DNA from 2 places in the Geodermatophilus sp. CPCC 205761 genome. Region 1 is predicted to be linked to the other one. Evidence: riboswitches for the same ligand, from Rfam matches in the RefSeq annotation. Region 1 holds a riboswitch; the other holds the start of a gene.
What was found. Region 1 has a riboswitch for thiamine pyrophosphate ahead of thiM (hydroxyethylthiazole kinase). Riboswitches for the same ligand answer to the same signal wherever they lie in the genome.
Positions count from the first base shown of each region.

Region 2: it holds a riboswitch for thiamine pyrophosphate, as region 1 does, so the genes downstream of both, MY526_RS13250 (ECF transporter S component) here and thiM (hydroxyethylthiazole kinase) in region 1, are expected to answer to the same signal.

Region 1 covers NZ_JALPKQ010000049.1:27,518-34,464, reverse strand. Annotated here, with positions in the region: gene MY526_RS22610 (class I SAM-dependent methyltransferase) at 1-270, opposite strand, end outside; gene MY526_RS22605 (DNA polymerase IV) at 263-1,648, opposite strand; gene MY526_RS22600 (DUF6220 domain-containing protein) at 1,794-2,240, shown strand; gene thiD (bifunctional hydroxymethylpyrimidine kinase/phosphomethylpyrimidine kinase) at 2,254-3,060, opposite strand; gene thiE (thiamine phosphate synthase) at 3,096-3,752, opposite strand; gene thiM (hydroxyethylthiazole kinase) at 3,749-4,546, opposite strand; TPP riboswitch at 4,539-4,632, opposite strand; gene MY526_RS22580 (helicase) at 4,719-6,452, opposite strand; gene MY526_RS22575 (alpha/beta fold hydrolase) at 6,524-6,947, shown strand, end outside.
Region 2 covers NZ_JALPKQ010000018.1:65,687-72,633, reverse strand. Annotated here, with positions in the region: gene MY526_RS13275 (SpoIIE family protein phosphatase) at 1-559, shown strand, start outside; gene MY526_RS13270 (ATP-binding protein) at 572-997, opposite strand; gene MY526_RS13265 (DUF1697 domain-containing protein) at 1,120-1,650, opposite strand; gene MY526_RS13260 (energy-coupling factor transporter transmembrane component T family protein) at 1,673-2,434, opposite strand; gene MY526_RS13255 (ABC transporter ATP-binding protein) at 2,431-3,834, opposite strand; gene MY526_RS13250 (ECF transporter S component) at 3,873-4,481, opposite strand; TPP riboswitch at 4,478-4,581, opposite strand; gene MY526_RS13245 (Mut7-C RNAse domain-containing protein) at 4,724-5,437, opposite strand; gene MY526_RS13240 (VOC family protein) at 5,533-6,045, shown strand; gene MY526_RS13235 (rhodanese-like domain-containing protein) at 6,156-6,602, opposite strand; gene MY526_RS13230 (GntR family transcriptional regulator) at 6,760-6,947, shown strand, end outside.

The DNA.
Region 1 (6,947 bases):
GTGGTCCTCCTCCGCGGCGGCGACGAGCACCGGGTCGACGTCCACGCCCACCACGTCGTGCCCGACCGTGGCGAGCCAGCCCCCGACCCGGCCCGGGCCGCAGCCGGCGTCGAGGACGTGGGAGCCGCGGGGCAGCATCGCGTCGACCAGCCGCGCCTCCCCGGCGAGGTCGAAGCCCTGGGCGGCGAGGTCCCGGAACCGCTGCACGTAGGCCGCCGAGTGCTGCGGGTCCTCCTGGGTCATCCGCACCCACACGCTCTGCTCAGTCACCGGTCGCCTCCACGGCGTCGATGGTGGCTGATCGCCACTCCGGTGGCTCGGCGGGGTGCAGGGCGGGATCGTCGGCGGGCAGCGTGCGGACCGGCCCCGGCGCGGTCAGCGGCCCCTCGAAGCGCACCGTCACCCGGCCCAGTCCCCGGCCCCACACCCAGCCGGAGCCCAGCTCGTCGTGGCAGACGTCCTGGCCCGGCCACCAGCGGGACACCGGCGCCGGCGGCTCCGGGGCCGCCTCGGGGGCCTCGGCGGGGGCCGGCTCGTCGTCCGGCAGCTCCGGGTCGTCGTCGGCGGCGAACAGGTCGCCCTGCGCGTAGAGGGAGAGCCCGGAGACGCCGACGCCGAGCAGCCGCAGCCCGCCCTGGGTGCCAGTCTCGGCGAGCAGCCGCCGCGCGATCGAGGCGATCACCCGGGCGTCGTCGGTCGGGTGGGGCAGGGTCTGGGAGCGGGTGAGCGTGGTGAAGTCGTAACGGCGCAGCTTGAGCGTCACCGTGCGGCCGGAGTACGCCGAGCCGCGCAACCGCCCTGCGACCCGCGCGGCCATCGCGTCGATCTCCCGGCCGAGGACGGCGACGTCGGTGAGGTCGCGCTCGAACGTCTCCTCCTGCGAGACCGACTTCGCCCCGCGCTCGGCCACCACCGGCCGGTCGTCCTCGGCGCGGGCCAGCGCGTACAGCCCCGTCCCGTGCGCCCGGCCGGCCAGCGCGACCAGGTCGGACAGCGACTTGGCGGCCAGGTCGGCCACGGTCCGCACCCCGACCTGGTGCAGCCGCTCCGCCGTCGCCGGTCCCACCCCGCCCAGCCGGGTCACCGGCAGCGGGTGCAGCACGTCCAGCTCGGACCCGGGCGGGACGACGACCAGGCCGTCGGGCTTGTCGAGGTCGGACCCGATCTTGGCCATGAGCTTCGACGAGCCGATGCCCACCGAGCCGGTCACCCCGCCCGTCGCCTCGGCGATGCGCTCCTTGAGGCGGCGGCCCAGTTCCGTCACGCCGTCCACCGACAGGTCGTGCCCGGGGTGGCCGGGGGAGGTGACCGCGAGGTCGACGTAGGCCTCGTCGAGGGAGGCCGGCTCGACCAGCGGGGAGAGCTCGCGGAGCAGCTCCATGACGACGTCGGAAGTGCGGCGGTAGGCGCCGAACCGGCCCCCGAGGAACGCCGTCCCGGGCGGGCAGCGCCGGCGGGCCTCGGCCGTGGCCATCGCCGACCGTGCGCCGTACGCCCGGGCCTCGTAGGACGCCGTCGCCACCACGCCGCGGCCCCCGACGCCGCCGACGACCACCGGCCGGCCGCGCAGGGACGGCTTGTCACGCTGCTCGACCGCGGCGAAGAACGCGTCGAGGTCCAGGTGCAGGATGCTCGCCTCCCGCCGCACGCCCGCACCTCCTCGTTCGATCGCCCGGTCCCCCCATCGTCGCCCGTGCGGACGGTGACGCGCGGCGGGAAGCGGGCCCCTCCGGTTCTCGTTGACCGCCTCCGCGGCGGGTCCTAGCTTCGGTGGCCCGTGCCTGGAGGCCGCCGTGGCAGAGCCCCTCGACCAGTCGACGACCGCGACCGCGCCGGCCCGTGGGGCGCCGTCCGCCATGGCGACGGCCTACCGGGTGGTCCTGGGCGTCTTCCTCCTGCTCGGGGTCGTGCAGATCTTCCTGGCCGGGCTCGGTGTCTTCTCCTTCTTCGGCAGCGGGCCGGGGTTCGAGCCGCACCGCACCGTGGGCTTCATCATGTCCGGGGTCGCGCTGCTGGTGCTCGTCTTCGCCGTCCTCGCCCGGGCCGGTGCGCGCGCGATCGGCGTGGCCGCGGTGCTGTTCCTGCTCGCGGCCCTCGGGCAGAGCCTGCTGGCCGTGCTCGGTCAGGACAGCGCGTACTGGGGCGGGCTGCACGCCGTGAGCGGGCTGCTGATCCTCGGCCTCGCCGGCTTCCTGCACGGCACGGCCGGGCGCGCACCGGACGGGGGCGCCCGGCGCTGACCGGCCGGGGGCCTCAGCCCGGCCAGATCCCGGCGAAGTGGTGCACCGGACCGTTCCCCGAGCCGATGCCCAGGCCCTCGCCACCGGCCAGTGCCGCCTGGAGGTAGTCGCGGGCCCGCTCCACGAGGGGCAGCCAGTCGCCGGCCCCCTCGCGGGCGGCGAGCGCGGCCAGCGCGGAGGACAGCGTGCAGCCGGTGCCGTGCGTGGCCGTCGTCGCCATCCGGGGCCGCCGGGTGGGCGTCGCGCCGTCCGCGGTCACGAGGACGTCGATGCTCTCGTCCCCGCCGAGGTGGCCGCCCTTGACCAGCACGGCACGCGGCCCCAGGGCCAGGAGCGCGTGCGCCTGCTCCACCATGCCGTCGAGGTCGGTCGCCGGCGGCCGGTCCAGCAGGGCGGCCGCCTCGGGGACGTTCGGGGTGAGCAGGTCGGCCACCGGCAGCAGCGCGGTGCGGACGGCGTCCACCGCGGCCTCGTCGATCAGCCGGTGACCGCTGGTCGACACCATCACCGGGTCGCACACCACCGGGCCGCCCGGGCGGCCGGCGAGCGCGGTCGCGACCGCGCGGACGACCTCGGCGGTGCCCAGCATCCCGAGCTTCGTGGCGTGCACGGTGACGTCGTCGAACAGGGTGCGCAGCTGGAGGCCGACGAACTCCGCGGGGACGGCGTGCACGCCGGTGACCCCGCGGGTGTTCTGCGCGGTGAGCGCGGTGAGGACCGCCGTTCCGTAGGCGCCGAGCGCGCTGAAGGTCTTGAGGTCGGCCTGGATGCCCGCACCGCCGCTGGGGTCGCTGCCGGCCACGGTCAGGGCGACGGGCACGGCGGGGCGGTCTCCCGTCCCCTCGGGCCTGCTGCTCACCGGCGCGCCGCCGTGCCCAGGGCGGTGCGGAGCCCGCGGGCGGCCGCCTCCGGATCGCCCGCCGCGCAGATCGCCGACACCACGCAGGCCCCGTCCACGCCCGTCTCGGCCACCGCCGCGGCGTTTCCGGCGTCGACGCCGCCGATGGCCACCGCGGCCAGGTCCCCGGCGTGCGCCGCCGACGCGAGCGCGCGGGTGCCGGCGGGCCCCAGCGCGGGGGCGGCGTCGGGCTTGGTGGCGGTGGTCCACACGGGGCCGATGCCGACGACGTCCACCGTGCCGGCGGGCAGCGCCAGCACCGCGTCCAACTCCGCCTGCGACGAGACGCTCACCCCGACCAGCCGCTCCGGCCCCACCAGCGCCCGGGTCTCGGCCGGCGGCAGGTCGTCCTGGCCGACGTGCACGCCGTCGGCGCCGGTGAGGAGGGCGACGTCGACGGCGTCGTTGACGAGCACGGGCACGTCCGGCCGGCCGGCCAGCGCGGCCTGCACCGCACGGGTGAGCGCCAGCAGCTCGCGGCGCGGGGCGGTCTTGTCCCGGACCTGGACGGCGGTGACCCCGCCGGCCACCGCCGCGCGGACGACGTCGGCGACCGGCCGCGGGCGGCACAGCGCGGTGTCGGTGACCAGGTAGAGCGTCCAGTCGACGGTCACGGCTCCTCCCGGACGTCGGCCCGGGCCAGGGAGTCCCCGTCGATGGCGTCGAGGGCGTCCAGCCACGCGGGCGCGAAGGTGCCCGGCCCGTCGGCGAGGTCGGCGGCGATCTCGGCGGCGAGCGCGACGTGGGCGTGCGCGGCGACGGTGCCGAGCAGCGCGTCCCGGGTGGCGGCGACGTACGCCGCGACCAGGGCGCCGAGCGCGCAGCCGGCGCCGGTGGTGCGGGTCAGGAGAACCGAACCGCCCCCGACGCGGACGGTCCGCCGTCCGTCGGTGACCAGGTCGACCTCGCCGCTGACGGCGACCACCCCGCCGGTGCGGCGGGCCAGCCCCGCGGCGGCCGGGGCGGCGTCGTCGGCACCGGCGGTGCTGTCCACCCCGCGGCCGCCGGCGCCGGCGCCGGCCAGGGCCATGACCTCCGAGGCGTTGCCGCGCACGACGGTGGGCTGCAGCTCGACCAGCTCGGCGGCCAGCTCGGTGCGGTAGGCCAGCCCGCCGACGGCGACCGGGTCGAGGACCCAGGGCGTCCCGGCCGCGCCGGCCGACCGGGCGGCGCGCCGCATCGCCTCGGCGGTGCGGGCGTTGACCGTGCCCACGTTGACCAGCACGGCCGACGCGACCGCCGCGAAGTCACCGGCCTCCTCGGGCGCGTCGACCATGGCCGGCGCCGCGCCCGCCGCCAGCAGCGCGTTCGCGGTGAAGGCCTGCACGACCGTGTTGGTCAGGCAGTGCACGAGCGGGGTGGTGGTGCGCAGCGCCGCCCGGGCCGCGCGCAGAACGTCGGCGTCCACGCCGTGACATCCCTTCGCCAGTACGAACTGGAGCAGGTTCGACGGGTGTGCTCTCAGTCCCCTGCGGGACACCCCGTGCCACTTCCCCGCCGAACCTAACAGCCGGTTCCGGCCGCTTGCTCTGGCCGCCGGTCCCGGCCGCCGGTCCTGGCCGCCGGTCCTGGCCGCCGGCTCAGGCGTCGGTGAGCGCCGCCGGGGGGAGCCAGTCGGCCTCGAGCAGCTCGGCGATCTCCTGGAGGGAGGACGTGTCCGCGCCCGCCGTCGAGCCGCTGACCGCCAGCCGCTCCACCATCACCCGCGCGACCTGCTCCTCCACGGTGTCCTCGGCGAAGGCCACCCGCCACGGCGAGACCTGGCCGTCGCGGTGCGTGCGGCCGGTGACCTGCCGGGCCTGGATGCCGGAGAAGCGCGGCTGGTGGAACAACCCGACCCGCGGGACGGCGGAGGCCGCGGCCCCGCTGGGCAGCAGCTCGCCGGCGTGCAGGCTGATCGACGCCGTCACCGTGAACACGCAGACCGGCGCGGCCCCGGTCTGGAAGCGCAGCCGCTCGGCCTCGACGTCGAACCGGTCGCGGCCGTAGATGCCGGCCACCGGGATCCCGGAGTCCAGCAGCGCCTCGCGGATCGGGTCGGCCGCCGTCTCCACGAACTCGACCGACACCGCGACCTGCCGCTCGGCCTCCACCTGGGCCTTCACCCAGTCGACCGTGGCCTGCGCCCGGATCAGCCCGGCCTTCTGCCGGAAGCGCAGCAGCGCCGCCCGGCCCCGCGCGGTCTGCCGGCCGCGGCGGGCCAGCTGCATCTCGGCGCGGCACTCGGCCCACTCCGACTCGTAGGCCGCCCGCTCGGCCGGCGTCAGCGCCACCGGGGTCCCGGTCACCGACACCGGCCCCCACGGCGCCGGCCGGTGCAGCGTCGCCGGCGGGTTCGTCCCGGCCAGCCAGCCCTGCAGCCGCGCGAGGTCGGCCCGGCGCTCGTCGGCGTCCTCGGTCCACGCCCAGCCGTAGCGGCCACGTTCCACGTGGAACCGGTGCTCGTCGAGCTTCTTCGGCAGGTCCGACCACTCGCGGAGCGGCTCGCCGTGCTGCTGGGCGAACTGGGGCGCGAGGTAGGGCAGCTCGAGCGGCGTGTGCGCCGGGGTGGCGGTGGCCGCGATGACGAACGGCGCGTCCTTCACCCGACCGGCGCCGGAGACGGCCTTCCAGTGCTTCCACCGCTGCGTCGTCGTGTGGCGGACCATGTGCGCCTCGTCGGCGATGACGACGTCGAACCGCAGCTTGGCGACCTTGGCCAGCCGGTCCCAGGTGGTCACGCACCAGCGCAGCCCGCCGTCGCCGAAGCCGGCGATCGAGCGGGTCCAGTGCGGGATGGTGATGGCGGCCGGCCGGTCGGCCACCACGAGGACGGTGCGCCCGCCACGCTGCGCGGCCACCTCCCGGGCGGCCAGGACGGCGGTGCCCGTCTTGCCCACGCCGGGGTCGTCGCCGAGCAGGAAGACGCGGTGCCCGGCCTTCGCCGAGGCGGCGATCGCCGCGGCGCCGGTCAGCTGCTCGTCCCGCGGGTGCATGGGCCGGCCCGCGGGCACCGGTCGCGGCGTGGGGTTGAGCTCGTCCTCGAGGAAGCGCTCGAAGGTGTACGGCGGCGGGTCGTAGGGCGCCAGCTCCGGCGGCAGGTCTCGGCCGACCCAGACGTGCGCCTGCAGGTCCGCCCGCCACTGCGCGCCGGGCGCGGGTGCCCGGAAGGGGACGGCGAGCACCCACACCCGCTCCCCCGGGCCGGCGACCGGCCGTTCGGGCGCGGGCTTGGCGGTCCGCTTGGTCGCCGGCTTGCGCCGGGTGGTCGTGCTCGTGCTGGTTCGGGTGGTGCTGGTCGAGCGGGTCGTCGTCCGGCGGCGCCGTCCGGGCATGGGTGTGCTCCCCCTTCGTCGAGCCGTCGACGGTAGGTCGACCGGACGACAGGATCTGGTGGAATCGCCGGGTGACGGCGAACTCGGAGGAGCGGCTGCACGCGCGCACCGTGGGTGAGACGGGTCCGCGGGTGGTGTTCGTGCACGGGCTGTTCGGCCAGGGCAAGAACTGGACGACGATCGCCAAGGGACTGGCCGGCGGCCACCAGGTGACCCTCCTCGACCTGCCCAACCACGGGCACTCCCCGTGGACCGAGCGGGTCGACTACCTCGACATGGCGCGCATGGTGGCCGACGAGCTGGAGTCGTTCGGGGAGCCGGTGACCCTGGTCGGGCACTCGATGGGCGGCAAGGTGGCGATGCAGGTCGCGCTGCGCCATCCGGAGCTGCTGCGCGCGCTGGTCGTCGTCGACATCGCCCCGACCGAGTACCCGGTGTCCGGTGGCCGCACCGAGGACCCCGACGAGGAGGCCTCCCCCTTCGCCGCCTTCATCG
Region 2 (6,947 bases), on a different contig from region 1:
CCACGACACCAAGGCCGCCGCCGTCATGGGCCAGCTGCGTGGGCTGCTGCGCGGGATCGCCTACCGGGAGGGCGTCGGCCCGGCGCGGGTGCTGGCCGACCTCGACGCCGCGGTGGAAGGCCTGGGCATGGACACCATGGCGACCGCGGCGGTGGCCCGGGTGGAGCAGACCCCCGCGCAGCGCGCCGCCGGGCTCACCAGCCTGCGGTGGTCCAACGCCGGCCACCCGCCCCCGCTGCTGCTGCACGCCGACGGGCGGGTGGAGCAGCTGTCCACCCCGCGCGCCGAACTCATGCTGGGCGTCGACCCGGCGGCGCCCCGCACCGACAACGTGGTGACCTTCCGCCGCGGGGCCACCGTGCTGCTCTACACCGACGGGCTGGTGGAGGGCCGGGGGCTCCCGCTCGACGACGGCATGGCGCGGCTGCGCGACGCGCTGGCGGAGCTGGGGCGTCTGCCCCTCGAGCAGCTCGGCGACGCGGTGATCGAGCGACTGCGCCCCGACGGCCTGGAGGACGACATCGCCCTGGTCGCCATCCGGCTGCACCCGCAGGACTGACGCGCTCGGCGGTCAGCTCCTCAGCACCGCCCAGACGTGCTTGGCGTCGGCGGTGACGTACCAGCCGTGCTCACTGGCGAGCTCGGCGATGAGGTAGAGGCCCAGGCCGCCCTCGCTGGGGTCACGGCCGACGGCCGGCGCCGGAGGGGAGGCCGCCGCCCGGTCGGAGACCTCGATCAGCCAGCCGTCCACGGTGACCCCGACGGCGGCCCGCACGCCGCCACCGCCGCCGTGGCGCAGCGCGTTGGAGGCCAGCTCGTCCAGCGCGAGGACCAGACGGTCGCGCAGGTCGGCGAGGTCCGGCCCCGCGAGGTACCGGCGCAGCGCGGCGCGCACCGCGGGCAGTTCGGCGACGTCGTCGAGCTGCCAGTCCAGGCCGTCCCGCGACGTGGGCGGGGTCGCGGACGGCCACAGTGATCCGGCCGTCTCGCGTGTCACTCCGTTGGCCCCCTCATGTGCTCGACGGCGCCCGGAGGCGCGCGCTTCCCGCGGCCCGCGGGCGAGCCGAACACCTGCGTATGCGTCAGGAGGAGCCCCGGTAAACGTGGGTGAGACCGGTGTCACACACCGGCCAGCGCGGCGACCTTCCGCACGGTGTTCCAGTTGCGCGCTGTGCCGGGGACCCCGAGCAGCGTGTCCCAGTCCCAGGCGGCCAGCGGGGTGTTGGCGACGCCGTCGGGCAGCCAGAGGTAGAGCTCCCGGCCGACGACGCGGTACTCCCCGACGTCGGCCGGGGGCAGCGCGGCGATCTCCTCCTTCCCGGGCGGGCGCGGCAGGAAGGTCACCAGGTAGCGGGCCGGGTCGGTGGCGACGGCGCCGAGCGGGTCGGCGTCCACCACGGCGGCGACCTCCTCGGCGGTCCGGACGACGACCGGCGAGAGGAAGCCGAAGCGCTCCTGCACCGCCGCCTCCACGTCCCGGGCCAGCGCGGCCTCGCCCAGCGGGCTGTCGAGGACGACGTTCCCGCTGCGCAGGTGGGTGCGCACCCCCTCGTGGCCGCGCGCGGTGAGCGTCTCGCGGAGCTCGGCCATCCCCACCTGCCGGGCCTTCCCGACGTTGATGCCACGCAGCAGGACGACGTAGCGGGTCACGCGCGGGACCGTAGCGCGGGAGTCAGCTGAAGACCGGCGACCACGAGCCGGTGGCCACGCTGACGGCGACCGCGGCGGCGCAGACCAGCACGGCCGCGGCCACGAACACCGCGTCCCGGCGGCGCAGCCGCGAGCCGCGGGCGTTGCTGCGGGGTCCGCCGGAGTCGAAGCCGCGCGCGTCCATCGCCGTCGCCAGCCGGGAGCCCCGGCGCACCGCGCCGACCAGCAGGGCGAACGCCGTCCCGGCGAACAGCCGCAGGTGCGCCAGCGGGTTGCCGCGGGGTTCGATGCCGCGGGCCCGGCGGGCCAGCCGGATCGTCTCCCACTCGGCGGCCAGCAGCGGCACCAGCCGCAGCGCGGCCAGCGCGCCGTAGGCGAACCGGGTGGAGACCCGCCAGTGGATGGTCAGCGCGTCGGCCAGCCGCACCGGGTCGGTCGAGGCGACCAGCAGGATGCCGGGCAGCGCCAGGGCCAGCACGCGCACCGCGAGCCCGGCGGCCGACAGCCAGCCCGCGCCGTCGTCGCCGAAGGCCACGTTGACCCAGGCAACGCCGGCCGCGCCGACCAGCAGCGGCCAGGTGCGGGCCAGCAGCGCCCGCGGGGCGGCCAGCCCCGCCGCCGGCAGCAGGCAGCACTCGGCGGCCAGCACGAGCAGCGGGGTGAGCAGGTCGCCGCTGACCAGCAGCACCGGCAACAGGACGGCGATGGCGGAGAGCTGCGCGACCGGGTTGATCCGCGACAGCGGCACCTCGCGGACCGGGCCCAGGGCCAGCGGCGCGATCACGCCGCCACCGGGTCGCCCGAGGGGCGCAGGTCCAGGACGTCGTCGGCCAGGGCGGTCACCACCGCGACGTCGTGGGTGACCAGGACGAGGGCGCGGTCGTCGTCCTGCTGCTCGGCCAGGAGCGCGACCAGCTCGGCCCACGTGTCGCGGTCCTGGCCGAAGGTCGGCTCGTCGAGCACCACGAGGGAGGGGCGGGTGGCCAGCGCCGTCGCCACCGACAGCCGGCGCTGCTGGCCACCGGAGAGGGTGAACGGGTTGGCCTCGGCGAGCGCGGCCAGGCCCAGCCGCTCGAGCAGCTCGTCGGCCCGCCGGTGCGCCGCGTCGTCCCCCGACCCGGCCCGCAGGGGGCCCAGGGCCAGCTCGTCGCGGACCCGGCCGGTGAGGAACTGGTGCTCGGGGTGCTGGAAGACCGTGCCGGTGCGGCGGACCAGCTCGTCGGCCGGCCAGCGGTGCGGCGGCCGGTCCGGGCGGCGCAGGCCGGCGGTCAGCCGTGGGCCGGCGACCACCCGCCCGGTGGTGGGCCCGCGCAGGCCGGCCAGCAGCAGCGCGAGAGTGGACTTGCCGGTGCCGTTGGGCCCGGTGACGGCGAGCGTGCGTCCGGCCGGCAGGACGACGTCGGTCGGCGGGAGGGCCGGGACGACGCTGCCGCGGTGGGTGTAGCCGGCCCGCTCGGCGCGCAGCAGCACCTCGCCGGGCGCGTGCCGGGAGCGGACCGGCATCCGCAGCGGCGCCGGGCGCCACCCGGCCGGCTGGTCCACGGTCCCGCCGCCGGGCCGCAGCTCGACCACCCGGTCGACCAGCGGCAGCCAGCTGTCGGCGTCGTGGTCGACGACGACCAGCGTGGTGCCGCGGTCGGCCATCGCACGGGTGACCGCGTCACGCACCATCGCGGCGCCGTCCGGGTCGAGCTGGGCGGTCGGCTCGTCGAGCAGCAGCAGGCCCGGCCGCCCGGCGAGCGCCCCGGCCAGCACCAGCCGCTGCTTCTGCCCGCCGGAGAGGGCGGCGGTGGCGCGGTCCCGCCCGAAGGGGAAGCCCACCTCCGCGAGCGCCCGGTCCACCGCCGGCCAGATCAGCGCGGGCGGCGTGCCGGTGTTCTCCAGGCCGAACGCGACGTCGTCCCCGGCGCGGGTCATGACCAGCTGCGAGTCGGGGTCCTGGAAGACGATCGCCGTCCGGGCGCGGGCCTCGCGCGCCGGCCGGCCGTCGACGGTGAGCTCGCCCTCGGCGTCGCCGGCGTCCGGGCCGAGCACCCCGGCGAGGGCGTGCAGCAGCGTGGACTTGCCCGCCCCGGACGGCCCGGTGAGCAGCACCCGCTCGCCGGGCTCGACCCGCAGGTCGACGTCCTGCACCGCCCACGCCCGGCGGCTCGCGTGCCGGAACCGCCAGCCGGAGAGCCGCACCGCGGCCGGGACGCGGGCGGCCGGCGCCCCGCCCGTGGTCAGACCCGGGACCGGCCGGCGGCGAACGACGACAGCGCGCCGCTGGCCGCCAGGGCGCGGGTGAGCGCCATGCCGCCGATGCCCGCGACGAGCGTCGTGCTCACCACGACCAGCAGCAGGTAGGTGCTCTTCCAGCCGCCGGTCCAGTCGGGGTAGTAGTTCACGATGTCGAGCACCGCGGCCATGGCGCCGGCGCACAGGGCGGCCAGCAGCGCCTGCGGCCAGCCGAACCGGCGGTAGCGGAAGGCGGCGAAGCCCAGCTCGCCGGCCAGCCCCTGGAGCAGGCCGTAGACCAGCACGAGCGTGCCCCACGCCGAGCCGAGCAGCGCCGAGACGACGGCCGCGATCAGCTCGGCGAACAGCGCGGCGCCCGGCTTGCGGACGACGAGCGGCGCCAGGACGGCGGGCACCAGCCAGACGCCGTACATGACCGCCTGACCAGGCGGGAACGCGGTGAAGGCGGCGTCGAGGGCCGCCCACAGCAACCCCCAGGCCCAGAAGACGATGCCGAAGGCGACGCCCAGGACGGCGGTGACGACGATGTCGACGGTCCGCCAGCGGCCGGTGTGGTGCTCGGCGGACGACGGACGGACGGCCTGCTCGGCCATGTGTTCCTCCAGGCTCCCTGCGCCGGCATGACCCGGATCAGGTTCGAGGGTCTGCGGTGCCCCGCACTCTCAGCGCCGAAGCGCTCCCCTGCTGTGTGTGTTCGGTTGTACGGCCCAGCGTAGCCCCTCGCCGTCCGTCCGTTCCCCGCGCCGCCCTCCCGTCGGTTTCCGCGGAAACCGCCGCCCCTCCCGCGGCGGCCTCGGTCTTCGACGGGTACACGGCGGCCTCGCAGGGGGGAGGCTCACCTGTGCGTCGCGGCGTCCACCATGGCGTCGATCCGGCGGGCGTGCGCGCCGCGCCAGTAGATCCCGCCGCAGGCCGGGCAGCGGGCGAACTCCTCGATGGTGCGGCGGGTGCCCGGCGGCACGCGGTCGGCGACCTCCGCCTTGGGCACCGGCACGAGTCCGGCGCCGCACGCCGTGCAGCGGCTCAGCGGCGCCAGCGGCGGGGAGAACCGGTCGAGGACGTCGGCGAGCTGCTCGTCGGGGCGGCTCCCGCGCACCAGCGCGCCCCGCACCCCGCGGCGCATGAGCAGGCCGCGGTCCTGGGTGAGCAGCACGCGGTCCTCGGCCGCGGCCCGCGCGGCGAGCTCGGCGTCCTCGGCAGAGTTGGACCACGCGGCGTCCAGGCCGAGCAGCCGCAGCCGGCGGGCCAGCGCACCCAGCCCGACGTCGAGCAGGAAGCCGCCGGAGGGCACCGGCTGCGGCCGATCCGCCGGGGTCACCTCGACGACGCTCCGGGGGCGGGTGCGCGCGTCCGGCGCCACGGGGAGGCCGTCCAGCCGCAGCCCGCCGACCTCGGTCGGCGGCACCCCGGCGGCCCGGACGACGTGTGCGACCGTGGCGTCCGGGTCGAACGCCAGCCGGCGCTCCCGGGCGCGGCGGTCCCGGGGGCGGAACAGGAACGACAGCTCCGCCGGCACCCGGACGACGACGTCCGCAGCCGAGGCGTCCACGATGGGCCGGTACCCCGGGAACACGGTCCAATACTTGAACGATCAAGCAACGGCGGTGCACACTGGGGCGGTCACCCGTCGAGCAGGAGCACGCCATGCCGGTCCAGCGCCTCAACCACGCCGTCCTCTACGTCCGGGACGTCGACCGCAGCCACGCGTTCTACCGGGACGTGCTGGGCTTCCGCGTGAAGATGGAGATCCCCGGCGCCGCGGTGTTCCTGCAGGCGGAGGGGTCCACCAACGACCACGACCTGGGGCTGTTCCAGATCGGCGCCGGCGCTGGGGCCTCCGAGGCCGGCCGCCGCACCGTGGGTCTCTACCACCTGGCCTGGGAGGTGGACACGCTCGCCGAGCTGGCCCGCATCCGCGACGCGCTGGCCCGCGCCGGCGCGCTGGTCGGGATGTCGGACCACGTGACCACCAAGGCCCTGTACGCGCACGACCCGGACGGCCTGGAGTTCGAGGTGTCCTGGCTGCTCCCGGCCGAGTTCATCACCCCCGGGATCATGGAGGGTGCGGAGATGACCGCCCCGCTGGACCTCGACCGCGAGATCGCCCGCTACGGCGCGCACACCCGCGGCGGCGTCGGGGTCTCCGTCCCGGTCTGACGCAGGCGGTCGGTCACGAGGGGCCGTCATCCCCGACGAGCTGACCACGGGCGGGCAGCGCCTCCGGCCCTGGCGGGAGGGCGACACCGTCTACGGCTGACCGGACGAGATCAGCAGTCGCAGCGGGCGCCGGCCGGTGCGGTGAGCGGGTCCACGGCCGGGCGGGAGACGCCGTCCGCCGTCGCGACGGGCAGCCCCTCCCGCGCCCAGTACTCGAAGCCGCCGATCATCTCCCGCACCCGGTGGCCCAGCAGGGCCAGCGCGAGCGCGGCCCGGGTCGCGCCGTTGCAGCCGGGGCCCCAGCAGTAGGTGACGACCGGGACGGACCGGTCCAGCTCGGCCGGCGCGCGGGCAGCGATCTCCCGCCCCGGGAGGTGGACGGCGCCCGGCACGTGCCCCTGCTCCCACGCCTCCCGGCTGCGGCTGTCGAGCAGCACGAAGCCGGGATCGCCCGACTCCAGGGCCGCGTGCACGTCGCTGACGTCGGTCTCCACGGCCAGCCGGTGCGCGAAGTGGCGGACGGCGTCGGCCGGGTCGGTGCTCCAGTCCAGGCTCACGACGCGGACGGTAGGCACGCCGGGGCCCCGGGACGACGTCCTGCCCTGCCACCAACCGCAACACCCCGGACTTTCGGCGCCGGAAGTCCGGGACTTCCGGCGCGGAAAGTCGCGTGAGGGGTTGACGGACGAGACGCTGACATCTGAGATGTCAGTCGTGGGACTTGTTCCGGTCGACCGGGTGCTGCTGCGCGACGTCGCCCTGGCCCGCATCCGGGACGCGATCGTGGCCGGAGAGCTCGCTCCCGGTGCCGTGGTGAAGGACGCCGAGCTGGCCGGCCGGCTCGGGCTGTCGGTGGCGCCGGTGCGGGCCGCGCTCGCCCGGCTGGCCGACGAGGGCCTGGT